4 regions of the Sphingomonas sp. BK069 genome follow, and region 1 is predicted to be linked to each of the others. Evidence: riboswitches for the same ligand, from Rfam matches in the RefSeq annotation. Region 1 holds a riboswitch; each other region holds the start of a gene.
What was found. A riboswitch is a leader RNA that binds a small molecule or an ion and turns the genes downstream of it on or off. The one in region 1 is predicted to bind cobalamin.
Positions count from the first base shown of each region.

Region 2: it holds a riboswitch for cobalamin, as region 1 does, so the genes downstream of both, FHY02_RS20575 (putative oxygenase MesX) here and FHY02_RS19035 (TonB-dependent receptor domain-containing protein) in region 1, are expected to answer to the same signal.
Region 3: it holds a riboswitch for cobalamin, as region 1 does, so the genes downstream of both, FHY02_RS20565 (TonB-dependent receptor) here and FHY02_RS19035 (TonB-dependent receptor domain-containing protein) in region 1, are expected to answer to the same signal.
Region 4: it holds a riboswitch for cobalamin, as region 1 does, so the genes downstream of both, FHY02_RS08460 (TonB-dependent siderophore receptor) here and FHY02_RS19035 (TonB-dependent receptor domain-containing protein) in region 1, are expected to answer to the same signal.

Region 1 is NZ_JACHZH010000008.1:106,171-113,417, reverse strand. It holds gene FHY02_RS19040 (ABC transporter substrate-binding protein) at 1-444, opposite strand, end outside; gene FHY02_RS19035 (TonB-dependent receptor domain-containing protein) at 446-2,377, opposite strand; cobalamin riboswitch at 2,489-2,686, opposite strand; gene FHY02_RS19030 ((deoxy)nucleoside triphosphate pyrophosphohydrolase) at 2,685-3,098, opposite strand; gene FHY02_RS19025 (Flp family type IVb pilin) at 3,144-3,335, shown strand; gene FHY02_RS19020 (Flp family type IVb pilin) at 3,486-3,653, shown strand; gene FHY02_RS19015 (acetyl-CoA carboxylase carboxyltransferase subunit alpha) at 3,865-4,815, opposite strand; gene FHY02_RS19010 (tyrosine recombinase) at 4,825-5,763, opposite strand; gene FHY02_RS19005 (hypothetical protein) at 5,763-7,247, opposite strand, start outside.
Region 2 is NZ_JACHZH010000011.1:28,351-35,597, reverse strand. It holds gene FHY02_RS20595 (efflux RND transporter permease subunit) at 1-1,536, shown strand, start outside; gene FHY02_RS20590 (hypothetical protein) at 1,605-1,745, opposite strand; gene FHY02_RS20585 (ISNCY family transposase) at 1,987-3,399, opposite strand; gene FHY02_RS20580 (acyl-CoA thioesterase) at 3,928-4,701, opposite strand; cobalamin riboswitch at 4,807-5,007, opposite strand; cobalamin riboswitch at 5,162-5,385, shown strand; gene FHY02_RS20575 (putative oxygenase MesX) at 5,509-6,492, shown strand; gene FHY02_RS20570 (methionine synthase) at 6,521-7,247, shown strand, end outside.
Region 3 is NZ_JACHZH010000011.1:20,724-27,970, forward strand. It holds gene FHY02_RS20545 (efflux RND transporter permease subunit) at 1-1,037, shown strand, start outside; gene FHY02_RS20550 (efflux transporter outer membrane subunit) at 1,034-2,410, shown strand; gene FHY02_RS20555 (response regulator transcription factor) at 2,418-3,095, shown strand; gene FHY02_RS20560 (ATP-binding protein) at 3,096-4,421, shown strand; cobalamin riboswitch at 4,824-5,063, shown strand; gene FHY02_RS20565 (TonB-dependent receptor) at 5,230-7,247, shown strand, end outside.
Region 4 is NZ_JACHZH010000001.1:1,770,851-1,778,097, forward strand. It holds gene FHY02_RS08445 (EF-hand domain-containing protein) at 98-448, shown strand; gene FHY02_RS08450 (hypothetical protein) at 445-705, opposite strand; gene FHY02_RS08455 (hypothetical protein) at 1,184-1,999, shown strand; gene FHY02_RS08460 (TonB-dependent siderophore receptor) at 2,332-4,506, opposite strand; cobalamin riboswitch at 4,607-4,814, opposite strand; gene FHY02_RS08465 (TonB-dependent siderophore receptor) at 4,976-7,247, shown strand, end outside.

The DNA of each region.
Region 1 (7,247 bases):
CGCCGCCGCCTCGATGCGCGCCGCCAGCGCCGCGCCGCGCGCCGGATGACCAACGCGCGCGGCGAGGTCGCGCACCTGGGCGACGCTCTCCTCCACCGTCGTGGGCACCGCGAATTGCGCGAGCGGCACGCGCAGCCGCGCCAGCGCGGCCACGGTCGCGGGGGCGACATGGCCGCCGGCGACGACGAGGTCGGGGCGCAGCGCCACCACCTCCTCCGCGGTACCGGCGTTGGCCGGGTAGCGCCGCGCCAGCGCGAGCGGGATCGAGCTGGAGCGCGCGTCCTGCGAGTAAGCGCTGATCGAGGCGATCTGCGCGGGGTCGGCGACTCGCACCAGCACCGCGTCGAGGCAGGGATTGATCGACACGATGCGCGGCGCACGCGGCGTCGCGGCGGAGACCAGAGCGGGTGCCGCGAGCAGCAGAAGGGGAGCGCGTGCGCCCATGTCAGTAGCGCAGCCGCACCCCGCCATAGGCGGCGCGCCCGGGATTGCCATAGTCCACCGCCACGACGTAGCGCTGGTCGAAGGCATTCTCGAGCCGCGCGTACAGCTCGATCTTCTCCGTCAGTGGCAGCGCGGCGCGCAGGTCGGCGAGGACATAGCCGTCGAGCCGCACCTGGCCGACGTCGTAGCTGTCGCCGACCGCGGTGAGCGTCACCCCCGTGGAGAGGCCGAAGGGCCAGCGATAGTCGGCGTTGACGGTGGTGCTGTCACGCGGGCGGCGCAGCAGCGGCAGGCCGAAGCTCGCGCCGGGCGAGCGGTTCTCGCCGTCGAGATAAGTGTAGGCAGCGACGACGGTCACCGCCTCGACCGGGCGCAAGGTGAGCGCGAACTCCAGCCCCTGCGCGCGGGTGCGCGCGACGTTGTCGTAGATGCCGAACGGCCGCGCGCCGCAGATCGGCCCGTCCACCGCGGGGCTGCACGCGCGCGTGTTGATCAGGTCGCGCGAGACGCGGCGGAACCACGTCGCGCTCGCCTCCAAAGCGCCATCGAGCGCGCGCTGGGTCACCCCCGCGTCCCACCCCTCGGATCGCTCGGGGCGCAGGTTCGGGTTGCCGGTGCTGCCGTTGAGCTGGAACAGGGTCGGCGCCTTGAAGCCCTGCGACCAGCTCCCGCGCAGCAGGGTGGCGCCGTCGTTGGGCGTCCAGGCGAGGCTCGCCGCGCCGACGGTGGCGCCGCCGAAGCGGTCATGGTCGTCGTGGCGCACGCCACCGGTCGCGGTGACTCCCTCGATCGGGGTGAGCGCGAGCTGGCCATAGAGGCTGAACAGCCGCGCCCGCCCGCGATCGGTGCTACCATAGCCGCGCGTGTAGAGCCGCGAGATCTCGCGCTCGGCGCCGAAGGTCGCGCGCACGACCGCACCGAGGTCGGCAACGCCCTGATACTCGATCCGGTGGTTCTGCCCCTGCGAGCGGTACGTCTCGCGCGGCGTCAGATCACGGTCGTAGCTGGTGCGCGCGATATCGGTCCGCGCATAGCCCAGCCGGTTGTGCAGCGCGCCGTCGAACAGCGCGACGTTGACGCCGCCGTAGCCGATCCACTGCTCGGCGTCGCTGTACTCGCGCGTGTCGTTGAAGGTGTAGTTCGGCGCCGGGAAGCCGTCGAACTCGGTGCGACCATTGGCATAGAAGCCGCGCAGGTCGACCGAGACGTTGCTCGCCAGCGTCGCCGTGACACTGGCGTTGCCGCCATAGTGTCGAAAGCCGTCGCGCTCGCTGCCGCGCGCGTAGGACGAGATGCCGTCGGTGGTGTAATAGCCGCCACCCAGGCTCGCTGCGATCGCGCCGGCACGACCCGAGACATTGGCGAAGGCCTGGCCAGTGCCCATCGAACCGCCCTCGGCCCGCGCGTTGACGCTCAGCCGGTCGGTCGGCTGGCGAGTGATCATGTTGACCACGCCGCCGATCGCCTGGCTGCCCCACAGCACCGAGGAGGCGCCGCGCAGCACCTCGACCCGCGCTATATTGCCAACCAGCAGCTCGCCGAAATTGAAGCCGCCCCCGGGTGCGGACGGGTCGTTGATCTTCACGCCGTCGATCAGTGCCGCCGTCTGGTCGCTCTCGGCGCCGCGGATGAACACCGAGGTGACGCCGCCGACGCCGCCGGTGCGCGCCACCGCGATCCCGGGGGTCTGTCGCAGCAGATCGGCGAGCACCACCGTCTGGCGCCGCTCGATCGTCGCGGTGTCGAGCACGGTCACCGCCTGCGCCACGGTGTCGGCCGGCGTCGCGGCGCGCGCGGCGGTGACGATCACGTCGTCGCCCGCGCGGGTCGCCTGCTCGAGCGCCTCGGTCGATTGCGCGCTCTGCGCGTGCGCTGCTGGCGCGAGCAGCAACAGTGGCAACGCGGTCGCGATGCGGCGATAGGCTATGGTCACGTCTTCCCCCACACGGTCGCGGGCGGACGCGCGGCCCCGTGCCGCGGCACTGCCGCCCGATCGTCGTCACGCGAGGACAAGACCTCGATCGCCCGGCACACCCCGTCCGCGCGAAGGACAACCGCGACGGGCAGGTCTCCTGGCTCCCGGGTCAGTGCCCCGGCTCCGGCCTTCCCGGACCATCGGTCCAGTGGCACGCGCGGGAGAGGGCTCGCCGGTCACAGTTGCGGGGGCAGCGCCGGATCGCAGCCAAGCTACCGGCTTCCCTCTTACTTCCCCTCGCGGGGAACCTGTCGCGTCGGCGCCCCTAGGCCAGCGCGTCGCCGCGGGCAAGCGACTCGCGCAGCGCGGCGAGCAGCGGCACGTCGACCGGGGGCATCGACAGCGCGGCGAGCGCGGCGGGCACGTCCCAGCGCAGCGCCGCCGCGGCGAGCGGGCACGGCTCACCCGACCAGGCGCGCGCGACGTAGAGCAGCATCACCAGCGGACGCGCGCCGGGCGCGGCATCGGCGGCGAAGGACAGCGGCGCGAGCGCCGTGGGCGACACCGCGATGGCGAGCTCCTCGGCGAGCTCGCGCACCAGCGCGTCCACGGGCGCCTCGCCCGGCTCGACCTTGCCGCCCGGAAACTCCCACAAGCCGCCGTGCCGCTTGTCGACCGGACGCTGCTGCATCAGGCAGCGTCCTGCCGGGTCGATCAGCGCCGCGGCGACCACCAGCATCGTCATCGAACCGATCCTTAACCATCCATGCGCTACGATCGCGCCATGGCACGCCCTCGCACCCGACGCCCGCTCTTCTCGCGACTCGGCCGCGACGACCGCGGCGCGACGGCGGTGGAATATGCCCTCATCCTCGCCGCCGTCGCGCTGACGATCGCCGCGGGGCTCGGCCGCGTCTCCACCGCGCTGAGTGACGTCCTCACCACCGTGTCGACCAACCTTCTCGTCGGCCGCTGAGACAAGACCTCAACTAACCTGCCGGAAATTCTGAAATCATAGGAACAGGCTTAAGTGTTTATCAACCGTGCCGCAGCTACACCGGACATCGCTGGAGCCTCAGAGGCTCATCGGCCGGGTAACTGAAGCCAATTTGTCTCGGAGATCGACATGCAGAAGATTCGCGCTTTCCTGAAGAACAACAAGGCCGCCACCGCGATCGAGTACGGCCTGATCGCCGCGCTGGTCGCCGTCGCCGCCATCAGTGCGATGAAGGGCCTGGGCAACCAGCTGAACAACACCTTCAGCACCACGACGAGCAAGATGGCCAACGCGTAATCCGCTGGTCCATCATTGTATGAAGGGCGGCGGGACCTCGGTCCCGTCGCCTTTTTCTTGTTCGATCCGCGGGCGCCGTGATCCTGCTGCTGCGACTACCCTCGAGTCAGTGACGCGCACAGCCTCACACCGGAGTCACCCTGACGTCGTTTCAGGATGACGGAGCAGGTTGCAGGCGAAGCCTTTTTTCTCCCTGATCGGGCGCCAAGCCTCAGCTCAGCCGGCCCATACGCAGGAATTTGTCGCGCCGATCCTGGCGCAGCGCCCCCGGCGTCAGCGGCGTCAGCTCGGCGAGCGCGCGCTCGATCGAATCACCCAGCGCGCGGATCGCGCCCGCGGGGTCGCGGTGCGCGCCGCCGAGCGGCTCGGGGACGATCGAGTCGATCACGCCCAATCCCTTCAGATCTTGCGCGGTGACCTTCATCGCCTCGGCGGCATCGGGGGCGCGATCGGCGGTGCGCCACAGGATCGAGGCGCACCCTTCCGGCGAGATCACCGAGTAGACCGCATGCTCGAACATCAGCACGCGGTTGCCGCTGGCGAGCGCGATCGCGCCGCCCGAGCCGCCCTCGCCGACGATCGACGCGACCAGCGGCACGCCGAGCGCGAGACACGCCTCGGTCGAGCGCGCAATCGCCTCGGCCTGGCCGCGCTCCTCCGCCTGGATGCCAGGGAAGGCACCCGAGGTGTCAACCAGCGTCACCACCGGCAGCCCGAACCGATCTGCCAGTTCCATCAGCCGGATCGCCTTGCGATAGCCCTCGGGCTTGCCCATGCCGAAATTGTGCTTGAGCCGACTGGCGGTATCGTCGCCCTTCTCATGGCCGAGCACCATGACGCGCTGGCCGCGAAAGGTCGCGAAACCGCCGAGGATCGCCTGGTCGTCGCCGAACGCGCGGTCTCCGGCGAGTGGCAGGAACTCGTCAAACAGCCCGGCGACATAGTGGCGGAAGTGCGGGCGCTCGGGATGCCGCGCCACCTGGGTCTTCTGCCACGGCGTCAGCTTGGCGAAGGTATCCTTGAGCTGCTTGTCGGACTTGGCCTGGAGCTTGGCGATCTCCGCGGAGATGTCGATCGCGCCCGCGTCACCGGTGTCGCGCAGCTCGTCGATGCGCGCCTGCAGCTCGGCGATGGGCTTTTCGAAGTCGAGGAAACTAGGCATCGGCCGCAGCTAGTCGCGGTGACGCAACGCGTCAACGAGCGGGTGCCGCTCGTTGACCAGCTCGACCAGCCGGCTGCTGTCGACATGCGTGTAGATCTCGGTGGTGGCGATGTCGGCATGGCCCAGCATCGTCTGGAGCGCACGCAGGTCGGCGCCGCCCTCCAGCAGGTGAGTCGCGAAGGCGTGGCGCAGCACGTGCGGGCTGATCCGATCGGGCGGGATCCCCGCTTCCGCGGCGAGCGCGCGCACCAGCTGGAACAGCCGCACGCGCGAGAGGTGATGAGTCGCCCCCGAGGGGAACAGGAAGGCGCGGTCGCTCGCGACATGCGCGCGCCACGCTGCCACCGCGGCGCGCGCGCGATCGGACAAGGGCACCAGCCGCTCCTTGCCGCCCTTACCGCGCAGGATCAGGAACGGCCGGTCGGGATGGATCGCGTTGCGCGGCAGCGACACCAGCTCGCTCGCGCGCAGCCCCGAACCGTAGAGCAGCTCGATCAGCGCGGCCAGCCGCAAGTCGGTCGGGATCACGGGATCGCGCGCGAGTCGCTCGGCGATCGCGGCGAACAGCCGGTCGACGTCGGCGTGGCTCAACGTGCGCGGCAGCGCGCGACGCGTCGCCGGACGCGGCAGCGCCGGCGAGGGATCGTCGGGGCGCGCGCCCTCTTCCGCGAGAAAGGCGAAGAACCGCCGGAGGGCAGAGGCTTTGCGCGCGACACTCGCGCTGGCGAGCGCGGTCCAGCCGTCGGCGAGCCGGCCCAGCGCGGCGGCATCGGCGCGCGCCAGGCCGCCGTCGAGCGCCCCGGACGCCAGCGCGAGGTCCCGGCGATAGGCGGCGAGCGTGTTCGCCGCTGCCCCGGCTTGCGCCGCGAGCATCTCGAGAAAGCGCTCGATCGCCTGCCGGTCCTCGCCCGAGGCGCCCGCCCCGGTCGTGAGCCCGCGCCCGGCCATCAGAGCCGCGCGATCGCCTCGGCCGCGATCATCCGCGCCTCGCCGTCGAGCCCGACCGCGCGCAGCGCCGCGACGACGCGGTAGAGCGATGCCGCGGGCACCGTCTCCCAGCCGCGCGCCTGCAGACCGACCGCGGCGAGCAACAACACGGTGCCCTGCTGGCGCGCCGCCACCGCCCGGTCGAGCGCGCGCGTCCAGCTGTCGGCGCGCGTGACCGGCACGCCGAAGCGCTCGCCCTCGTCTGCCAGGTCGGCGGCAGGCACCTCGCCAAGGCCGGCGAGCGCGGCGAAGAACAGCTGCTTCTTGCGCTCGGCATTCGCTCCACTCGGGGCATAGTCGCGCGGGTTGGCACCGCGCGCGCCGCCGTCGGGGTCAGCCAGCAGCAGCATCGCCCAGGCGTCGCTGCCGGCGCGGACGTGGCCGCGCCAGCGTTGCGCGGTGCGGTCCAGCCCCGCACTCAGCATGGATGCGACCAGCCGGTCGGCCTGCTCCACCTCGCCCGCCGGCAGCAGCCGCGCCGCGGCGCGCGCGGTGAGGATCAGCCGACCATAGCGCGCCGCCGACGTCTCGGCCGCGTCCCACAGCCGCGCCATCGCGCCCAGCCGCGTGTCGAGGCTGTCGCCGACATAGGCATCGCGCAGGTCGTTGGCGGTACGCGCCAGCGGGGCGGGCACGTCGTCGCCGTCGGCCAGCGCCGAGTAGAGGTCGACCAGCGCTGCGGACGACAGCGCGCCCATCGCCGCCGCCCGGTCGGCGACCGCGGCACGCTCGGCGAGCGGGATCGCCGGCGCGAGCGCGCGCCATGCGGTCACCTGTGGGCCCACCGTGTCGTAGAGATCGGCCGGCACCGCCACGCCGGTGGCGGTGGCGAGGCCGAAGCGCCACGCGGTGAGCTGAGTCACCGGCGCCCACTCGATCGTGATCGCCTGCCGGCTGTCTAGCCCCGCCCCCATCACCTTCTGCGCGAGTTGCAGGTCGATGCCGGTGGCGACGCGGCGGCGGCGGATGTCGGCGAGCAGCGGCTGGGTCTTGCCGGTGCCGGTCAGGCCGGCACACATCGCGCGCGCGACGATCCAGCCGCGCTCGCTGTCGCCCGCGCCCGGCGCCAGCGCGCACAGCGCGGCGGGGTCGGCGGAAGCGAGCGCGGCCTGCATCCACACTTGGCGCAGCTTGGGGGTGACTCGGTCGAGATCGACCGACTGCGCCACGGCGCGCGCGGTGACCGACTCGCCCATGCGCAGCAGCAGCCAGGCGCGCTCGGCGGCGAAGTCGGCGCCGTTGACGTGCGCGGGCGTGACCAACTCGGCGGCGAGCAGCCGCCGCAGCGCGATCTGGAGCCAGCGCGACGGCAGCGGCGCCGACAGCCGCCGCATCAGTCGCTCGAGATAGCGGCCATCGGCCCCGGCGAAGGCGTCGGCGGCGAAACTGTCGCTGGGGCCAAGCTGCCCGAGCGACCGCCGCGCGAAGGCGGGCATTTCGTAGCG
Region 2 (7,247 bases), on a different contig from region 1:
GCGATGGGGCGGCCGAGCGTCACGCTGGGCGTGGCGGCGGGCGCGCTCGCCCTCGCAGGCGTCGCGTTCACCACACTCGGGCAGGAATTCCTGCCCCAGCTCGACGAAGGCAACATCCTCGTCCAGGCGGTGCGCATCCCCGGCACCTCGGTCGATCAGAGTCAGGCGATGCAGTTCCAGGTCGAGAAGATGCTCGGCCGCCAACCGGAGGTGCGCTTCGCCTTCTCCCGCACCGGCACGTCGGAGATCGCCTCCGATCCGATGCCGCCGAACGCCACCGACACCTTCGTCATCCTGAAGCCGCGTAGCGAATGGCCCGACCCGGGCCTGCCCAAGGAGGAGCTGGTGGAGCGGATGGAGAAGAGGCTCTCGACGCTGCCGGGCAACGCCTACGAGATAACCCAGCCGATCCAGATGCGCTTCAACGAGCTGATCGCCGGCGTCCGCGGCGACATCGCGGTGAAGATCTTCGGCGACGACTTCGGCGGCATGAACGACGCGGCCGGCCGCATCGCCGACATCCTGCGCAGGACGAGGGGCGCCGTCGACGTGCGGGTCGAGCAGATCGAGGGGCTGCCGATGCTCGACATCCGCCCGAACCGCATGGCGATGTCGCGGATCGGCGTCACCGCCGGCGACGTCCAGGACACCGTCGCAGCCGCGATCGGCGGCCGCGAGGCGGGCGTGATCTTCGAGGGGGACCGCCGCTTTCCGGTGGTCATCCGACTGTCGGACGCGTCGCGGTCGGATCTCACCGAGGTGGCGCAGGTGCCGGTGCCGACTTCCGCCGGCGGCTTCGTGCCGCTGTCGACCGTGGCCGACATCGCGGTCGTCGACGGGCCGAACCAGATCAGCCGCGAGAACGGCAAGCGGCGGGTCGTCGTGCAGGCGAACGTGCGCGACCGCGACGTCGCCGGCGTGGTGGCCGACGCGCAGGCAGCGATCGAGGCGCAGGTGAGGATGCCGCCCGGCACCTACGTCGAATGGGGCGGCCGGTTCGAGAACCTGACCTCCGCCCGCGACCGGCTGCTGCTCGTCGTGCCCGTCTGCTTCGCGGTCATAATGCTGCTGCTCTACGGGGCGCTCGGCTCGGTGCGGGACGCCGTGATCGTCTTTACCGGCGTGCCGCTGGCGCTCGTCGGGGGCGTGCTGGCGCTGACGCTGCGCGGCATGCCGTTCTCGGTGTCGGCCGCGGTCGGCTTCATCGCGCTGTCAGGCATCGCGGTCCTCAACGGGCTCGTGATGGTGTCGTCGATCCACGACCTTATGGCCCGCGGCATGGACAGGGGGCAGGCCGCCCACAACGGCGCGCTTGCACGCCTTCGGCCCGTGGCGATGACGGCGCTTGTCGCCAGCCTCGGCTTCGTGCCGATGGCGCTCGGCCACGGTGCAGGCGCCGAGGTGCAAAAGCCGTTGGCAACGGTCGTCATCGGTGGGCTCATCTCGGCGACGCTACTGACCCTTTTCGTCCTGCCGACCCTCTACGCCCGCTTCGGCGGGTGGAGAAGTCGACCCGAACACGAGCTCGCTAGCTGAACGAACGTCTGGAGCTTGGGATGACTGTCCAGCACGCTGGATGGCGGGAATTGGCAGGAAAGCGGACATCAGCCGACGCGCTTCAACCGTCCCAGAAGCCAAACCATCACAAAGATGTCCAAGAAGGCGAAGGGGAGGAACGCCATACCCGGCACCCGCTGGTAAGGCCCTTCGACGAGAATAAGCACGATCGCATGAGCCGTTGCCATAAGCCCTACCATCATCCAGAAATTAGGGGAGGTCCGCCTATCCCACCGAATATGCACGGCCATTATCAAGGCGAAAGCCGAAAACGCTCCCACAACTCCTCGCTGCGGCGATCCTGCTGCAACGAAGGCTGCAAACACGAGCAATCCTACCACGCCACTGAGCGCACCCCAAAGGCGCGGTGATGCTGGTTCCCTCATTATCCTAAGCTGACATCCATGCTTGGGTCACCGCAAGTGGGCGCTACCGGACATACTCCCCAAGGCCGCGTGCCACCAGTTCCTCGTTGGAGAGGCGAGGGCCGCGCTTCAGCTTCGGCGTGCACAGCCGGCGCCGGTCGCTCTTGCCCGGGGAGGAGGCAGGGGGTGCGAACACCCCGACGGACCGGGAGCTGCGCGCCGGCTCATTGTTGTTGCGCTTGGGATGATGCGGCGCGGCTGCCTGGATAGCCTGAGCCATGGCAAGGGCGGCGCCCAGGTGCTTGTTATCGACAATAGCGGCCTGGTTCACCCGGCGCATCTTGTCGAACACACGGTAGGGTAGCACGCGCTCGCCGTGGCGGATCTCGATGCGGCCGTCTGGGTACTCGCACACGTGAACGCGCTTGCGTGCCAGCGAGCGGGTGAGGGGCGTCGGCTCGAGATTGAACATCGCCTTGTTATAGTGCAGCGCCAGTGAAGCGGTGACGGTCCGCTCCTCACGCCACACCATCTCGGCCTCGACGTTCTCATGCGCGGCGAGCGGGCGGTGCACGTCGCGCGGATCCGCTGGCGCGCAGGCGAAGTGGGCATTGTGCCGGGCGACATAGGAGGGGAGGAAGGTGTTAGCTTCGTCGATGGACGAGATGCCGGCCAGCCTCATCGCCTTGACCAGCCGGTCCTGCAACGTGCCATTGGCGCGCTCGACGCGGCCCTTGGCCTGCGGCGAGTTGGCGCAGATGATCTCGACCCCGAGCTTGTCCAGCGCCCGGCCGAGATGCGTCATGCCGTCGCTGTCGGCGGTCGCATTGTTGTTCCGAAAGACGCTGTGCTTGTCCGAATAGAAGGCCACCGGCTTGCCGTGGCGCTCGAGGTAGCTGCGGGTCGCGCGCATGTAGGAGAAGGCGCTCTCGCTTTCAGCCATCTCCAAGTGCATCAGCTCGCTGGTGGCGTCGTCGATGTAGACCAGCAGCGTGCAGCGCGGACCGCGGCCTTCGAACCAGTCATGCTCCGACCCGTCGACCTGCACCAGCTCGCCGCGACACTCGCGCCGGTAGCGCGACTGGTGGAGGCGGGCGCGTTTCGCGACCTTGGCCTTCCACACGCCGGCTGCCATCAGCATCTGCCGCAGCGTCTCGCGCGAAAGCGTGATCCCATGCTGCTCAGCCAGGTACTCGCACGCCAGCGTCGGACCGAAGTCGGCGTAGCGCTCGCGCACGATGCCGACGACCTGGTCGCGAAAAGCCTCGCTGAACCGCCTGTTGCTCGGCCGCCCGCGCTTGCGGGACACGAGGCCGGCCGCGCCATCTCGTCGAAGGCGCTTGAGCAGGCGGTACAGCTGGCTGCGCTGCAGCCCCAGCAGCGCCATGGCATCGACCGGCCGGATCTCACCGCGGTCGAGCCGCATCAGCGTATCGAACCGGCTCACTTCGGCAGCACTCATCGTCAGCACCGTCATCGCTCACACATCCTCGATGTTCGAGGATGGTTATGGCACCGGAGGCCCGCTGCAGAACGGCTGTGCCTTTTCTAAATAGCGGGAGTGTGCCATTTGTACGTTGCGTCTACACCCGCTTACACGCAGTGTTGCCGCCAGTTAGAAAAGACACATTCTCCGCTAGATAGAAATGACACCGCCTCGTGGCAGCGGGGGCAGCGTGTAGCCTCCCAAGCAGCGCAGCGCTGCCCCCGCTGATGCGCTGACCTCTCGGCTCTTGCGCCCATGGACCCGCTGCGACAGCAGCGGGCTCGGTCACGCGTGCGGATGGCGGCAAAGGCAGGATTCAAGACGATCGGTCGAACAGCTCGGCTTCTCGAGATCGGTTGTTCGTTACGCGCTGTGCCTTCCGATCCTCGGCAAAGCTTGGGACCTAGAGGAAAGCGCAATCGAGGGGCCGGGTAAGCAGGTTCCGCAGGCGGCCGTTTTGCTCGACCGCTGCGTTGAGACCATCCTCGTGGGCACCGAAGGAACGCGAGCAGAACTGCATCAACCATACCACTTTGCGTCGGCAATCGGCTTGGAACGACCACTTTCGTCGACTGAGACCATTGTGAACAGTGCAGTGGCGGCATGCCGCCTCCCGCCGGTTATCAGATCTTCGGCAGAAAGATCCACGGCGATGCGCACCGAACTGCGCCCGGTCATACGCACCTCGGCGGTCAGCTCCACCATTTCACCCTCTTTGATAGGCGAGCGGAAGTCGATCCGGTCCGAGGCCGCCATGACCATGACTGACCGGGCATGTCGGGTAGAGGCGATGAAAGCCGCCTTGCCCATCATACGAAGTGCATCGCCACCATAGAGCGTACCGTAATGGTTAGTCTGGTTCGGGAAGATCATGTCGACCATTCGCAAGGGCGGCGCTGCGTCCCGCAGGACCGTCTCCACCATCGGGGGCAAGAGATTGTCGGCTTCGACGGCAACGAGCGTGAAACGGCCGCGCGTACACAGCCGTCGTTCACCTGATACCGGCGCCTCTGCGATCAGTTCGACCTCGACGTCCAGCGACCTTCGCCCCACCCGCATGACCCGGCCCGTGACCTCCACCATGTCGCCGATCCGCGCAGGTGCCGCGAAATCGATCTTTTCCGAAGAGGCAGTGACAAAGGCTGCGCGTCCATGGCGCGAGGCCGCCAAAAAGGCGACCTTGTCCATGTGCGCCAAGGCCACCCCGCCAAACAGCGTGCCGTGGTGATTGGCATCGCCGGGAAAAACCATGTCGATCAGCTGGATGGGGGCGCTGCTTTGTTCCTGTGACATCATGGTCCTCAATCTGTCGCGAGGGCCTCCAGACGCCAGCGGCCAACAGGAGCGACTGAACTCCTCCCGCAGCGACGCAGCGGCCAGACCGGGCACCCCGCCGGTGGTCGTTATGGCGTCGAAGGCAGGTCTCCTGGCTCGCGGGTCGTCATTGCAATCCCGGCCTTCCCAGCGTCGAAACACCAGTGGCACACGAGGGGACCTCAACTCGCCGCTTACAGTTGCGGGGGCAGCATCGGCATTGAACCGATTTCCCGTCTTAGCCTTCGGCCATGCGGCGAAGGAACCTTGACCTCACCCCGGTCGCAGAGAACGGTCCGTCGCGTCAAGGCCGGGCGCTCGCCAACTGAGAACGGTATCGCTGCCGTTGCCGCACCTGCCGCTGCCACGCGGGCAGCAGGTCGCGCATCAAGATATAAAGATGTCTTTATATCAGCATTGACAAACGGCGCTCGATCGTGTGGAAAGGCACTGTCGAGGTTCCCCATTCCAGGCATGGCGATGGGGCTAAGACGGGAAGCTGGTGGTGTCCGTCAGGGCAGAGTCCGGCGCTGCCCCCGCAACTGTGAGCGGCGAGTGGCGGCTCCATTTCGTGTCACTGGGTTCCCGCAAGGAGCCTGGGAAGGCCGGAGCCGCCGCGTTGACCCGTGAGCCAGGAGACCTGCCTTCGACGCGATAACGTTCCTCGGACGGGGGTTCCTCCGGTGGATCGCGCTTGATGCGACGGTCCGTGGCTTGCCGCCATCCGGGCCTGTTCACGCCTTGCGCGCTTTCGCCTGACCTCCCGCCCGCAAGCCTGGGTGAGTCATGACGAATAGCGGGTTCACATTCTCAATCAGCACTATCCCGTTCGACGAGGATTACCGTCCGGCCGACAACACGCGCATCACCACCAACTTCGCCAACCTCGCGCGCGGGGACCGCCGCCAGGAGAATCTACGCAACACGCTGGTGATGATCGACCATCGCTTCAACGCGCTGATGCACTGGGACAATCCCATGGGTGATCGTTACACGCTGGAGCTGAAGATCGTCTCGGCCGCGCTCACGCTGGGGGACAGCGCAGACGACGAAGCGTTTCCACTGATCGAGATCCTGCACACCACGGTGACCGACCGGATCAGCGGCGAGCGTAGCGACGGGATGATCGGCAATAACTTCTCGTCCTATGTTCGCGATTACGACTTCAGCGTCGTCCTGCCCGATCACCTGAATGCCGGAGGTGGCGGCGCGCCGGAAGGCTTCGGCGATCTGCACGGCAACCTGTTCAAGCTTTTCCTCGGATCGAGCGCCTACCGCGACCATTTCCGCAAGCTCCCGGTCATCTGCCTCAGCGTATCGAGCAAGGAGGTGTATCACCGGACCGCCAACGTGCATCCGATCCTCGGCGTCGAATATCGCGACGACAAACTCTCACCCACCGATCAGTATTTTGCGAAGATGGGCATGAAGGTGCGCTATTTCATGCCGCCGCACAGTGTCGCGCCGTTCGCCTTTTATCACACCGGCGACTTAGTCAGTGACTATACCAACCTTGAGCTCGCAAGCACTATCGCGACGATGGAGACGTTCCAGAAGATCTACCGTCCGGAGATCTACAACGCGAACTCGGTCGCGGCGGAGCATTATCAGCCGAGCCTGAGGTATCAGGACTATTCGCTGACCCGCATCGTCTACGATCGCGAGGAGCGCAGCCGCCTCGCCGCCCTGCAGGGCAAATTCGCCGAAGAGCATTTCATCAAACCGCACTGGCCGGCGCTTCAACGCTGGTCCGCGACCTGCGGCCTCTGAACACCACCCACACGACAGGTATTGCATCATGACGACATTGTTGCCGACGACGACTGCGGGCAGCCTGCCCAAGCCCTCGTGGCTCGCTCAGCCCGAAACCCTGTGGTCGCCGTGGAAGCTGGAGGGCGAGGAGCTGGTCGCGGGCAAGCAGGACGCGCTGCGCCTGGCGGTCGACGACCAGCGGCGGGCGGGGATCGACATTCTCGGCGATGGCGAGCAGACGCGCCAGCACTTCGTCACGACGTTCATCGAGCATCTTGACGGCGTCGATTTCGAGAAGCGCGAGATGGTGCGCATCCGCAACCGCTATGACGCCAGCGTGCCGACGGTCGTCGGCGCAGTCTCGCGGCCGACGTCGGTGTTCGTCGACGACGCCCGGTTTCTGCGCGCCCAGACCGATCAGCCGATCAAGTGGACGCTGCCCGGGCCGATGACCATGATCGACACCCTGTACGACGCGCATTACCGCAGCCGCGAGAAGCTGGCGTGGGAGTTCGCCCGCATTCTCAACGAGGAAGCACGCGAGCTGGAGGCGGCCGGGGTCGACATCATCCAGTTCGACGAGCCTGCGTTCAACGTCTTTTTCGACGAGGCCAACGACTGGGGCATCGCCACGCTGGAGCGCGCGGCCGAGGGCCTGAAGGCCGAGACCGCCGTCCACATTTGCTATGGCTATGGCATCAAGGCCAATACCGACTGGAAGAAGACGCTCGGCTCCGAATGGCGCCAATATGAGGAAACCTTCCCCAATCTTC
Region 3 (7,247 bases), on a different contig from region 1:
CGATAAGCGGTATTCCGGGCGTCTCCGACCTGAAGCTGGAATCCCAGGTGCTGGTCCCGCAAATCCGCATCCGTCCGCGGCCTGCCGAACTGGCGCGGCTCGGCCTGACCGCGGGCGAGGTCCGCCGTCAGGCGCAGATACTGGTCGCGCAGGCCAAGGTCGGCGAAATCTATCGCGATCAGCGCGCGTTCGACGTCGCGGTGTGGGGCGAGCCGCGGGTGCGGAACAGCGTCCATGCGCTCCGCGACCTGATGATCCAGGCACCCGTCACCGGCGCGCCGGTGCGGCTCGGCGATATCGCCGATATCGAGATCGCTCCCGCGCCCAACGAGGTGAAGCGCGAGAACGGCCAGCGTCGGCTAGACGTGACGATGAACGTCGCAGGCGCGGACCTCGGCACGGTCGCACAGGCGGTCGACGCCGCGGTCGCGAAGGTGCCGTTCGCGACCGGCTATCACCCGCAGGTGCTGGGCGAATATGCCGCGCTGAAGGAATCGCGCAGCCGGTTGTGGAGCATCGGTGCGCTCTGCCTCGTCGGCATCCTGCTGCTGGTATGGATGGAGTTCCGCTCGCGCCGCATCACGGCGCTGGTCGCCGTCAGCCTGCCGTTCGCGCTGGTCGGGGGTGTGATGGCGGTCGCGCTGACCGGGGGCACGCTGTCGCTGGGGTCGCTGGTCGGGTTCGTCACCGTCATCGGCATCGCCGCGCGTAACGGCATCATGCTCCTGTCGCATTACCAGCATCTCGAACGGCATGAGGGGATGACCTTCGGCCGCGAACTGGTGCTGCGCGGGGCCGAGGAACGTCTGGTGCCGATCCTCATGACCGCCGCCTGCGCCGGCCTCGCGCTGGTCCCGCTGATCGTCGCCGGCAACGCGCCGGGGCACGAGATCGAGCATCCGATGGCGATCGTGATCCTCGGCGGCCTCATCTCGTCGACCGCGCTCAACCTGCTGCTGCTGCCTGCGCTCTATGCCCGCTATGGCGAGGAACGCGCCGTGCCGCCTGCTGCCGCACACAAGGAGGCGCTGGCATGATCCGCCGCCTGGCCCCCGCCGCAGCCCTACTCGCATCCGCCTGCATGAGCGTGCCCAAGCCGCCGCCCACCGTGGCGCCGGACAGCGCCACCGGGGCCTTCGCGTCGCTTCCGGTGGCCTCGATCGCGCCGGTGCCCGACGACTGGTGGCGGCTCTATGACGATCCCGTGCTCGACGGACTGGTGCGCTCGGCATTGGCTGCTAACGCCGATCTGCGCGTCGCCTATGCCAATCTCGACGGCGCACGCGCGGCCTTGCGACAGGCACGGGCGGCGCGGCTGCCGCAGACGACGATCGAGAGCGCGCTTGGAGTCGACAACCCCGCCGGACAGCCGAGCGCGTCGGGTAATGTCCCGACGACAGACTACGATATCGCCGCGACCGCGAGCTGGGATCTCGACCTGTTCGGCCGGCTTCGCTCGGCCGCGACTGCGGCGGGGGCGGACGCGGAGGCCCAGGCGGCCGTCGTCGACGGCTTGCGCGTCGCGGTCGTCGCCGACACCGTGCTGGCCTATGTCGACCTGTGCGGATCGAGCCGCGCCATCGCCACCGCGCGCGAGGTCGCTGCGGCGCAGGATCGGTCGGTCGGGCTGGTCCGTGAACAGCTTCGCGCGGGCGAGGTGTCGCCGCTGGAGGTGTCGCAGGTCGCGACGATCGCCGCCGCCACCCGCGCCGCCATCGCGCCATTCGAGGCACAGCGCGCTAATGCGCTGTATCGACTTGCGACGCTGCAGGGTCGCCCCCCCGCCGAGGCGCGCGCCTGGCGCTTCGCCTGCACCGCTGCGCCTCGCCTGCGCGGGGCGGCACCGGTCGGCGACGGGACCGCGTTGCTGTTGCGCCGCCCCGACGTGCGCGAGGCGGAGCGCCGCCTTGCCGCCGCGGCCGCACGGATCGGCGTGGCACGCGCGGACCTCTATCCGCGGGTCAATCTGGGCGCGGCTGTCGGGTTGCTGTCCGGCGGGATCAGCGCGGCGGTGACGCCGCTCGTCAGCTGGGCCTTTCCCAACCAGGCACCGGCACGCGCAAGGCTGGAACAGGCCCGCGCTACCGAGCGCGCGGCGCTGGCCGGATGGGACGTGGCGGCGCTGCGCGCGCTGCGCGAGGTCGAGACGGCGCTGGCGACCTACGACGCCGAGACCCGGCGCAACCGCGATCTGGCGACCGCCTCGCGCGAGGCGCAGGCCTATGCGCGGCGCGCGGTTGCCCGGGTCCGCCTCGGCGACGCACCCGGTCTGCTCCAGGTCGACGCGCAGCGAGCAACCGCATCGGCGACGTTGCAACAGGTCCAGTCCGATCTGGCGGTGTCTCAAACCGAGGTCGCTCTCTTCCGCGCTTTGGGCGGCGGTTGGCGAACTGACGCTGCTACGCGATAGTCGCGCGATGCGGATATTGATCGTCGAGGATGATAGCGACACCCGCGCCTTCGTCGCGCAGGGGCTGGGGCAGGCCGGACATCAGATCGCGGTCAGCGAGGATGGTCGCGACGGACTGTTCCAGGCGACCGGTGGGGGCTTCGATGCGATCGTGGTCGACCGGATGCTGCCCGGCCTCGACGGCCTGGCGCTGGTGAAGGCGTTGCGCGCGGCTGGCGACGCGACTCCGGTCCTGATGCTGACCGCGGTGGGCGGTATCGCCGATCGCGTCGAGGGGCTGGAGGGCGGTGCCGACGACTATCTGGTCAAGCCCTTCGCCTTCTCCGAACTCGCCGCTCGCCTCAATGCGCTGGCGCGTCGGCCGGCACCGCGCGGCGACTACACGCATCTGCTCCGGGTCGGCGATATCGTCCTCGACCTGCATCGTCGCGCCGTCGAGCGCGACGGCCGGCGCGTCACCCTGCAACCGCGCGAGTTCGCGCTGCTCGCCGAGCTGATGCGCAACCCGCGCCGGGTGATGACGCGCACCATGCTGCTGGAGCGGGTGTGGGATTTCGATTTCGACCCGAAGACCAACATCGTCGAGACGCATCTGAGTCGACTGCGCTCCAAGCTCAACGCCGGCTTCGACGCTGATGCAATCGAAACGGTGCGCGGTGCCGGCTACATGATCCGGGGCGAATAGATGCTCGCCCGCCTGTGGCGCTCGACTTTCGGCATCGTCGTGCTGGTCGCGCTGGCGTTCAGCGTCGCGACGCTGGCGATCGGTGCTGTCGCCTATGAGGTGACGCACGAGGCGTTGGAGGAGCAACTCGACCACCGCGTCGCGGTCGAGACGCATGCGCTGATTGCCGAGGCGCGCGAAGGCGGCTTGGCGGGGGTGGCGGACGCAGTCCGCCTGCGCAAGGATGCCCGCAACGAGGCGAGCCTCGATTATCTGCTCGTCGACCGCGCCGGGCGGACGATCGCCGCGACGATCACGCCGCTGACGCCGGTCGAGCCGGGCTATCAGGAGCATTTGGGTTTCCGGCGCGGCGCTGATGCCGGCGTCGGTCAGGCGCTCGCCACGCCGCTGCCCGGCGGGATGCTGGTCGTCGTCGCCGACCGGCGCGATCTCGCGGCGATCGACCGGACGCTGGCGTCGCTGTTCGCGACCGCGCTGGCGACGATGCTGGCGCTGGGGATCGGCGCGGCCGTGCTGGTCGGATGGCTCACTCGGCGTCGCCTGTCACGCATCGATACCACTGCGCAGGCGATCATCGCCGGCGACCTGACGCAGCGGGTGCCACGCGACGGGTCGGACAGCGAGTTTGACCGCCTCGCCGCCACCCTCAACCGGATGCTCGATCGCATCGCCGCGCTGATGGATAATCTGCGGCAGGTATCGACCGACGTCGCCCACGACCTGCGCACGCCTTTGACCCGCCTGTGCAACCAGCTCGACCGCGCCGCGGCCGGGGACGCGGGCGCGATCGAGGCGGCACGGCGGCAAGCCGACGATCTGCTGGAGATATTCGCCGCGCTGCTGCGCATTGCCGAAGTCGAAGGGCTGGCTGAACGTCGGGCGTTAGGGTCGATCGACCTGTCGGCGCTGCTGGAGGACATGGCCGAAACTTATCGCCCCGACTTTGAGGCCAGCGGCCACCTGTTATCGGCGGATATACCGGCCTGCTTGCGTGTCGAGGGCGACCGCCGTCTGCTGGCTCAGGCGCTGTCGAACCTGTTGGAGAACGTGTTGCGCCACACGCCGCCCGGCACCACAGCGACACTGGCTGCAACGGCTACGCAGGATGCGATCGAGGTGGCGCTGGAGGATGACGGCCCAGGCGTTCACCCCGCTGATGCCAAACGCCTGTTTCAGCGTTTCGCGCGCGCCGAGGCGTCACGTACCACTGACGGGCATGGGCTGGGCCTTGCCCTCGTTCGCGCCATCGCCGTTGGTCATGGCGGCAATGCAATTCTGTCCCGATCCGAGCGGGCATTCGGTGTCACCATACGGCTTCCGAGATAGATGGATACGCGCTGGCGTTTGGCGTCAGGGTTCTTGAAATCTGAGTGGACGACGGCTTCTGAGAAGCCGCAGGCTTTCCCATTCGACCATCTCAATCGGGACGGTGAGCGGCGTAAGCCAACGTTAGCTATGAGCGCTGCCTCACCCGAAAGCGGCCGGTCCGCAAACCTGCCAATCTCAGACGTTCGAGGTGCGTCCGGCCGGCGCCACTGGTAAATGGCTGAGAGCGGGAGGGTAGCGGACGGTCCGCTTCTGGTGAATCGGCCCACGAGAGTGCAGATGCAGCGGACGGGTAGCCGCGCCGGCGTTCCTGAGTGCCGCTGCGACGGCGCTCGTCACGCAGAGTTGCGGATCAACCGGGCAAGCGGTACGCGCCTCTTGTCCGACCGGAGGCACCTCCAGTCGGACACCGATCGCGCTGGTGCCCCGAGAGGGGCTTAAAAGGGAACACGGTAAGGGAGGACACCCTCCCCCAGACCGAGGCTGTCCCTGCAACTGTAAGCGGCGAGCGAGACGTACATCGCATTTCCCGTTGGGAGATGCAGCCACTGGATCAACGCCGCAGCGGCCACGATCCGGGAAGGCCGTATGTCGAGCGACGACCCGTGAGCCAGGAGACCTGCCAGCGTCCGGTCGCTCTTGCTTTGGCCCAGGGGATGGCCGGGGCACGGTTCTTCCGTCTGAGCGACGAACGAGCGACGGGGGTCGCATTGGTTCGTGTCGCGGATGCTTGCGTCCGTCTGTCGACGCACGCCGACCGTTTACAGCGGACACCCCCGTCGAGGTCGCTTGGCGTGAGGGGACGAACATGAAGGATACGAGACTACGTGCCGGCTGGCTTGGATGCGCTGTGCTGATTGCAGCGTCCAGTGGGACACCAGCAAGCGCACAAACCGAGGGTACAGGCGCCGCCTCGACGAAGGAGCCAGCTGACGATATCGTTGTATTTGGCCGGGGCGAAGCGAAGATCGGTGTCGCCCACGCGGCGAGCGAGGGCACCGTTGCGGGCGCGGACTTGCTGGTTCGGCCTCTGCTCCGCGTAGCGGAGCTGCTGGAGGCGGTCCCGGGCATGGTCGCCGCTCAGCATTCCGGGAGCGGCAAGGCCAATCAATATTTCCTACGCGGCTTCAACCTCGATCACGGGTCCGATTTCACGACCTACATCGATGGCGTGCAGATGAACCTGCGCACGCACGGTCACGGACAGGGCTATCTCGACCTCAATGGCCTCATTCCCGAGATCGTCGCGCGTGAGGATTTCCGCAAAGGACCATACCGCGCCGATGGTGGCGACTTCGCCTTGGCAGGCGCCGCCTACATGACCACGATTGACGGCTATGCACGGCCCTGGATGTCGATCGAAGGTGGCTCCTATGGCTATGGCCGGATAGCGGCAGGTGGTAGCATCAAGGATATTGGCTCCGGCGAGCTGACGCTGGTGGCACAGGCCAAGATCTATGATGGGCCTTGGCAGGAGCCCGAGCATCTGCGCCACGCATCAGGCTTTGCGAAGTACATCGCGCCTGCCGGCGCCGGTCAGATCGAGGCGTCCTTCAACTCCTACCGTGCGACCTGGCGCCCAACCGAGCAGATCACCGAGAGGATCATCGGGACTGCCTCTTGCAAGGACGTCTTCTGTTCTCCCGATCCGACCGCTCGCGGCGAGACGACGCGGCTCGTCGGCAACATCGCGGTGCGGCAGCCCGATTGGCACGCCAACGTCTATGGCCAGTTCTACGACTGGTCGATGTATTCCAATCCGACCTATACCGATGCCGACGGCACCAGCGCACAGATTCGCCAGTTCGACAAACGCTGGATCATCGGCGCGCGGGGCGAGAAGCGCTGGACGCTTGCGCCGGCCGTCGCCGTGTCGGTCGGGACGGAGGAACGCTACGACCATGTCGGGAGCGTCGGAGTTTATCGTACCAGCGCCCGCGCCTTCCTGTCGTCGCTTGGCCGCTACCATGTCGAGGAGGCGTCTGCCGCGCTATATGGCGATGTGACGGTGACACCGATCACAGGCCTCCGGCTCATCGGTGGGGTTCGCGGGGACTATTACCATTTCGTCGTTCGCGCGCGGGATGAGGCGGCGGTTCTTGCAGGCCAAGGCAGCGGCGATGATGCCATCTTCTCGCCCAAGGCATCGATCGCATACTCTCCGACCGATCAGCTCGAGTTCTACGGTAACTGGGGCCGTGGCTTCCACTCCAATGACGTGCGCGGGGCGGTCAACGTCGAGACGCCGGTGCCAGTGTTGGTGCGCGGAGACGGTCGCGAGATTGGCGCTCGCTGGCAGCTGCCCGGCTTCTCGCTCACCGCGACCTATTGGTGGCTCGATGTCGACAGCGAGTTGCGCTTCGTCGGCGACTCAAACGCAGTCGAACCGACAGGCGCCAGCAAGCGACGGGGCTATGAGCTGGTAGCGTTCTGGCGTCCCACGTCGTGGGTCGCGATCGACGGCAACTATACCGAGAGCAGGTCGCGCTACGATAGTGGCGACCGCATCCCGAACGCTTTTGAAAATGCTGCATCTGCCGGTATCGCGTTGGTCCTAAACCCATGGGAGGCGAGCGTCCGCGTCCGTCATCTCGGCCCCTATCCGCTAATCGAGGACAACAGTGTCCGCGATCGAGGCAGCACGGTCGTCAACCTCCGGGCGGCACGGAAGATCGGACGCTACGAGTTGTACGGCGAGGTGCTGAACATCCTCGACAGCCGCGATAAGGACATCGCGTACTACTACGAGGCCTACATACCTGCCTTCGACTCGGCGGGACCGACAGATGGACGGCTAAGCCGTGTCGTCGAGCCACGAACGCTGCG
Region 4 (7,247 bases), on a different contig from region 1:
CACTTTCACAAGTCACGCCTGACGTCCTTCATGGCAGGTTCACTGACCAATTGAGATGGTGCCTTGCATAGGCCGATTAAGGCCGAGGAGAGTGAGCGTGCTGACCGCTGTGCTGCTACTCGTGTCGCTGCAAGCCGCAGCAACCGGACCCGGCGCTCCCGAGCCGCGCTCCGGCCGAGAGATCAAGATGGACGTTCAGCTTGATGCGGCCTTTCTCGCAGCTGCGGACACAAACCACGACGGAGCGCTCGACCTTAAGGAGTTCACGGCCGAGTTTGACCGCCGCATCGATGCGATGATCGCGGGCGATGACGAGGCGCAGAGGAAGATCAAACCGGCGGATCGAGCCAAGATGCGCGAGGGTATGATCGCCCCTGGCTTTCGCGGAATGGACAAGAACTCGGACGGACTTCTCACCAGGGACGAGGTGAAAAGCTTCAGCCGTTAGCTTCTCGCAATCCAGCGCGAAAGCAGGCCGGCGATCACGGCTAAGATCATCCATATCAAAGCGCCTATGGCGAGCGCCAAGGCTCCATGACCCTCCCAGTCGTTCTCGGCCGCCATGGCCTCATACCAGATGATGGTGATCACGATTGGGATCACGGCGGCGGCAAAGATAGCCACGTGGGGTCGGAGGCGCCAAACGAAGGGGGCGGCTCCTCCCGCTGCTCCTGCAAGCAGGCAGACGAGCAGAAGCACGCTCATCGCGGTTGAGAGTCCCGTTCTTCTGCGTCCCGCGCTTCTCGAGAGACATCCCGCACCGCGGCGCACAGCTTATCCGCGAGCATGAGGGCTTCGCCCATCGTGAGCGTGAGCGCCCAGGTTCCGCCCTGAGCACTGATATCGACCAGGATCTTGCCAGCCTCAGTGCTAACGGAGACGGGTTCGGCAGGGTCAGGCATCTGGGTACACCCTCATCCTACGGCCCCTCGCCGCAGCGGCGTGGCCGGTGACAAGACAAGCGATCTGAGAACGAAAGGATGCGAGGAAGGCAAAGGTATGCGATTGCCCTATCGCAGCTCACCGAACCTGGCGCTGCAAACCTTAAGGGGCCGTGCCCCCAAGAAAGATTTAGCGCAACGCAGAGTAGGCTCAGCCAATGGCTCAGTGAGCCGCTTAGCTGGATCCAACGAAGCGTCGATCTGCTGATGGACTGCGCAGGTGTCGGTAAGGAGAAGGATGCTTGATCACCATGGTAGCAATGGCTGCAGCGGCGATGGCGCTAGCGCAAAAGGCTGCCCCCGTCCCTGCCGATGGCGCCGAAGTCACCGAGCGCGTCGCACAAGCCTCCAGCGTCGGTAGCTTGCTCTACGCTTTCGACCGCGCCGCTTGGGTCAGTAGCGACGCACTCACCGCGCAGGTTCCGCAAGATCACCTGAAGGGTCTTGGAGGATATATCGTCGAGATCGCCGAGGCTGGCGTTCTGCGCGTAACCTACTATCGAGGCGCAGCCGCGACCGCCGACGTCTTATTCGTGGTAGATGTCCGAGACGGTGAAGTTGTCCGCAGCGAGCTCCTCACCCACCCTGTGCGGCTGCTCCCTGCTCAAGCGAGTCTCGCCCGAGCGCGCGAGATCGCGGTCGAGCGCGCTAGAGAGCGCAATCACAAACCTTGCACGAATGCACCCTTCAACACGGTCGTTTTGCCATCCCGCGACAATGGCCCGGTGGCGGTCTACTTGCTTTCGGCTCAGAAGACGGCTGACACATGGCCCATGGGCGGCAACTACCGCGTGATCGTTGCCCCCGATGGCGCCGTGTCAGCTTCTCGTCCGTATAGCGTTGGCTGCCTCAACGTGACGCGACCCCATCTACCGGCTGGTGCGAAACCGGTCGGCTTCATCGTCAGCCACCTTCTCGACCCGACACCGACCGAGGTACACGTGTTTGCCTCCTTCAGCATGCACTCTCCGGTGTTTGTTACCACTCCGGACAAGAGAATTTGGAAGGTTGAGGGTCGTGCTATCACGATTGATGAAGAGGCGTCGAAAGGCCGATGATAATCAATGCGGCGTAACGCCTTGGTTCATGAGGCGTTTTGCGCTGCTTTCAAGGTGATAAGAAATCATCGTTCTCCGCCGTCGTGCAATTGACCCAATACCGGTCATTCCAGTCACCCGGTCCCCGTTCCGATTCCTGTCATTCGTTCATCTCGGCAGTCCGACGGTTCTGGCCTTTCCAGGACGCTGTCTGTCTGGCCAAGTATGGGAAGAAAAGCGGGGGTTCCTGATTTTACCCCCCTGTTCGCCGTGCGCCTGCTACTCACCCAAGCCAGCGATGGATCAGATACAGCCAGCGCGTGGCTGCCGGTGGGAGGAACGAGCGCGTCATCTCACAGCCGCGCGCGCAGCGCGACGTCGAGCGAGCGCGGTCGGCCGAGCAGCCACTGCGCCGCGCCGTAGGTGGAGGTCACGTAGCGGGTGTCGAAGAGGTTGTAGACGCGCACGTCCGCCGCGAGCGCCGGCGTGAGCGCGAACGAGAGGCCGCCGTCGGCGACGGTGTAGGCCGGCACCCGCGCGCTGTTGGTCGAGTCGACGAAGCGCGCGCCGACGTGACGCAACCCCGCCTGGGCGCGCACGCCGCGGCGGCTCTCCCAGGTGAGCCACAGGTTGCCGGCACGCTCGGGCACGTCGGGCGGCGTGTTGCTGGAGAGATCCGCGTCGCCGGTCAAAAGGTCGTCGAAGCGGGCGTCGAGCACCGTCCCGTTCGCCTCGATCGAGAAGCCCGCGGCGAGCGCGAGCAACAGCGCCGCCTCGATCCCTTTCGACGACTGCCGTCCGATCTGTTCGAGCGGGCCGTTGGTGACGCGCTGTGCGACCAGGTCGTTCTTGACGATGCGATAGCCAGCGAGTGTCACGTTGACGCGTCCGCCGAGGAGCGCTGCCTTGGCGCCCGCCTCGATCTGGTCGCCCTTGGCATTGGTGAAGGCGAACTGCGTCGCGCTGGTGGTGAAGGTGGTCAGCGTGCCGACCGGATCCACGCCCGTGGCATATTGGGCGTAGAGCGAGATGCTCTGCGCGGGCTGGTAGACGGTGCCGACGCGCCAGGTCGCGTCGCGAAACCTCTTCTCGCGCGCGCCGCCCGAGAAGGCGTTCGCCTCGCCCGCCGGAGCGCCGGCCGCGTCGTAGAGGATGTTGCGGCGGCGCACCCCATCCTCCTCGTAGCGGAAGCCGCCGACCAGCGAGAGCCGCCGCGATAGCCGCAGCCGGTCCTCGCCGAAGATGCTCCACTCGGTCGTGATGGTGCGATAGCGCGGCAGCGTCGCCGCGCGGTCCTCCAGCGTGCCAGGGGCAAAGTCGAAGGGATCGACCGCATCCGCCTGATCCGCGACGGCGAAGTTGTTCGAGTAGCGCAGGTTCACGCGGTTGACCTCGGCGCCGAGCACCAGGTCATTGGCCAAGCCTCCGCCCAGCGGCGCGCTCAGCTTCACGCTCGCCTGGTCGCCGTACTGGGCGATGTCCTGGACGATCCCGAGGTTGTCCGATCGCTCGATCACGCCGTTCGGCCGACCGGCCGCCGGCGCCCAGGCGTAGCTCTCGAGGTCGTACCAGCTGCGCTTGCTGGCAAGCCGATAGGCGGCGTTGGTGAGCGTCACCGCGTCGCTGACTTTCCATTCGGCGACGAGCGTCTGGCGATCGTCGCGGAAGCGGATGTCGGCGTCGGCGACGTTGTAGTTGCGGCGCCGGTTGCGCGAGTCGAGCCGGCCGTCGATCAGCGGCGTGCCCCAGTAGCGCATCGGTGTGACGTCACCATAGTCGCCGCGCAGCATGACGGTGAGCCGTTCGCTCGGCGCGAAGCGCAGCGCGCCCGACAGCGCGAGGCTGTGGTTGTCGCCGCGGTCGACCCAGCCGTCCGAACGACGGTAGCTCGCGTCCAGGCGGTAGCCGAGCTGTTCGACGAGCGGACCGCCCGTGCCCGCCGCGACATGCCATGTGTCCTGCGCCCCGTAGCTCAGCTCGGCGTCATCGCGCGCGCTCTCGCTCGGCGCGCGCGAGACGACGTTGACCGCGCCGCCGAGCGCGCCCTGGCCGTAGAGCACCGAGGCGGGCCCGGTCAGCACCTCGATCCGCTCGACGGTCCAGGGGTCGGTCGGGAAGGTGATCGTGCCGGCGACCGGGAAGAGCCGGATGCCGTCGACCAGTTGCAGCACCGAACCCTGGCCGACGAAGCCGCGCGCGGCGAGCGCGGTGTTGCCGTTCCCGGCATTCGCCGCGGCAGTGATGCCGGGCGCGCGCGACACCGCCTCGACCACCGTGAGGTCGCCGCGCGCGCGGATCGCGTCGCCGTCCACGGTCGCGACGCTGGCGGGAAGCTCGAGTGGTGTCAGACCGAGGCGGCTGCCGGTCGCGCTCGGGCGGTCGAGCGCGCCGCCGCCGCGGCCGACGACGAGGATGTCGTCGCGCGGCGGCACGCGGTCGCCGTCCTGCGCCAGCGCGCCGGAGGAACAGGTGGCGAGCAGCAGCGCGGCGACATGCGTCGCCGGGCGGTAGGTGTCGATCATCTTCATATACCCCGATGAAGGACGGGGCACGCGGACCAGACACCGGCGCGCGCGGACGGGAGGCCCGGCCGCGGCATGCGAGCGGCCAGACCGGGCACCCCGCCGGTGGACGTTATGGCGTCGAGGCAGGTCTCCTGGCTCGCGGGTCGGTGCGGATGGTCTGGCCTTCCCGGCCGCGCGAGCGCGACCAGTGACACGGAGCGACCACCTGCTCGCCGCTTACAGTTGCGGGGGCAGCGCCGGCATCGCACCGGCTTCCCGTCTTAGCTCCGGCGCGGCGAACCGACCGGAGAACCTTGACCTGCGTCGCATCGACGAGACGAAACCGCGCGTCAAGGCTAATATAAAGAAAGCTTTATATCTCGCGCAGAACGCCCATTCGCCTTGAAGCCCCGTACTCAACTACGCAAACGATTCTCATTAGCCTTGACTATGCAAATCGGTCGCAATATCGCTTCGGTAACAGGGGGCTACAATGTTGAAAAATGGACCGACCTTCCTGGCGCTCTCGTGCGTCGGGTTCATCGCTTCCGCGCCTGCCGCGGCGGATCCCGGCACGCCCACGGCGATCGCGGCGCAGGATCGCACCGACGGACGCGACGACATCATCGTCAACGGGGCTCCGGCTGAACCGGCGAAGCTAGAGAGCCCGAAGTCGACCTCGGCGCTGATCGACCTGCCGCAGACCGTCACCGTCCTCAACGACCAGACGATCCGCAAGCAGAATCTCCAGACGCTCCGCGACGCGCTGCAGACGATCCCCGGCATCACCTTCGGGGCCGGCGAGGGTGGCGGCGGCTACGGCGACAACATCATCCTGCGCGGTTATTCCGCCACCAACGACATCACCGTCGACGGCGTGCGCGACAGCGGCCAGTACAGCCGCACCGACCCGTTTAACCTCCAGCAGATCGAGGTCTACAACGGCGCCAACAGCGTCTTCAACGGCTCGGGCTCGGTCGGCGGCACGATCAACCTGGTGTCGAAGGTGCCGACGCCGCGCGATCTCACCGTCGTGCAAGGCTCGATCGGCACCGACGATTATTACCGCGCCGCGATCGACGCCAACAAGCGCGTCGGCGACGACGTCGCGGTGCGGCTCAACGCCGCCTATCACCGCAACGACGTGCCCGGGCGCGACGTCGAGAAGTTCGAACGCTGGGGCGTGGCGCCCGCGGTGACGATCGGGATCGACGGGCCGACCAGCCTGACGCTCGCCTATGTCCACCAGGAGGACGACAACACGCCTTACTACGGCGTGCCCTTCTTCCGCACCGCTCTGTCGAGCGGCCTGCTGCCCGGTGCGGACCGCTCGGCCTATTACGGCATCGTCAACCTCGACAGGCAGGACCAAGTGCTCGACCGCGCGACCGCCACCTTCCGCCACGCGGTCAGCGAGGCGGTGTCGGTGCGCAACCTGACACGCTGGCAGCACGTCGTGCAGAACGGCGTCACCAGCGCGCCGCAGGGTACCTTCTGCCTCGCCGGGGTCGCGCTCCAGCCGACCGGCGCCGCCTGCCCCGCCGGCCTCGCGCCCGGCGAGTGGCGACCGTCGGGGCCGCGCGGACTGGTCCGCGATCAGGAAGCGCAGCTACTCTATAACCAGACCGACCTGCGTGTCGTGACGGGTGCCGAGGGCGGCATCCGCAACACGCTCAATCTCGGTTTCTCGGGCGCGATCGAGGATTACGCGATCACGACCGCCTCGCTGTTGCGCAATCCCGACGGTTCGGCGGTGACGCCGCTGCCAGTGCTGTCGATCGCGAACCCGGACACGACGTGGCGCGGGCCGCTTCACCGCACCGTCACCGCGCAGGCGCGCGGCGAGACGCGCAACCTCGCCGTCTACGCCTTCGACACGCTCGAGCTCGGCCGCTTCGTCGAGCTGAACGGCGGCGTGCGCTGGGAGTCGCAGCATGCGACCTTCCGCAACCTGCCGCTGGCGGTCGTGCCGCCCGGCGCGACGCAGGTGACCGAACTGGCCCAGCGGTCGCAGCAGAGCCGCGAGCGGCTCTTCTCCTATCGCGGCGGCGTGGTGCTGCACCCGGTGCGGAAGGTCAGCTTCTATGCCAGCTACGGCAACGCCAAGACGCCCTCCTCCACGACGGTGAGGCTCGGCTGTGGCGCGCCGGTGGTGCAGGTGATCGACGGTGCCGCCGTCACCTACGACCCCTGCCAGGTCGCGCCCGAGACCGCGCGCAACTACGAGGCCGGTGTCAAGGCCAGCGTGTTCGGGCGGCTCGAGCTCACCGCCGCGGTGTTCCGCAACGAGCGCACCAACTATCGCGTCCCCTCGGTCGACCCCGCGCTGCCTTCGTCGACACAGGTGCTCGACGGTCGCAGCCGCGTCGACGGGGTCGCGCTGGGCGCATCGGGCGCGATCACGCCGGCATGGACGATCTTCGCCAATTACACCTACCTCGACGGCACGATCCGCCAGTCGGTGTCGGACCGCTGCCTCGCCGCGCCGAGCGTGGCATGCGGCAACTCGTCCGCGGTGCCAGACCCGCAGCGCGGCAGCCGGCTGACGCAGACGCCCGAACACTCGGGCAGCCTGTTCACCACCTACCGCCTCCCGTTCGGGCTCGAGCTCGGCTACGGCCTGACCTACCAGGGCGGCTTCGCCATCGCCGCCGCGTCGCTCGCAGCGCCGGCACAGCCGCTGGTGGACGACTACCTAATCCACCGCGCCTATCTCGCCTACACCTTCGCGGGCGGGCTGACCGCGCAGCTCAACGTCCAGAACG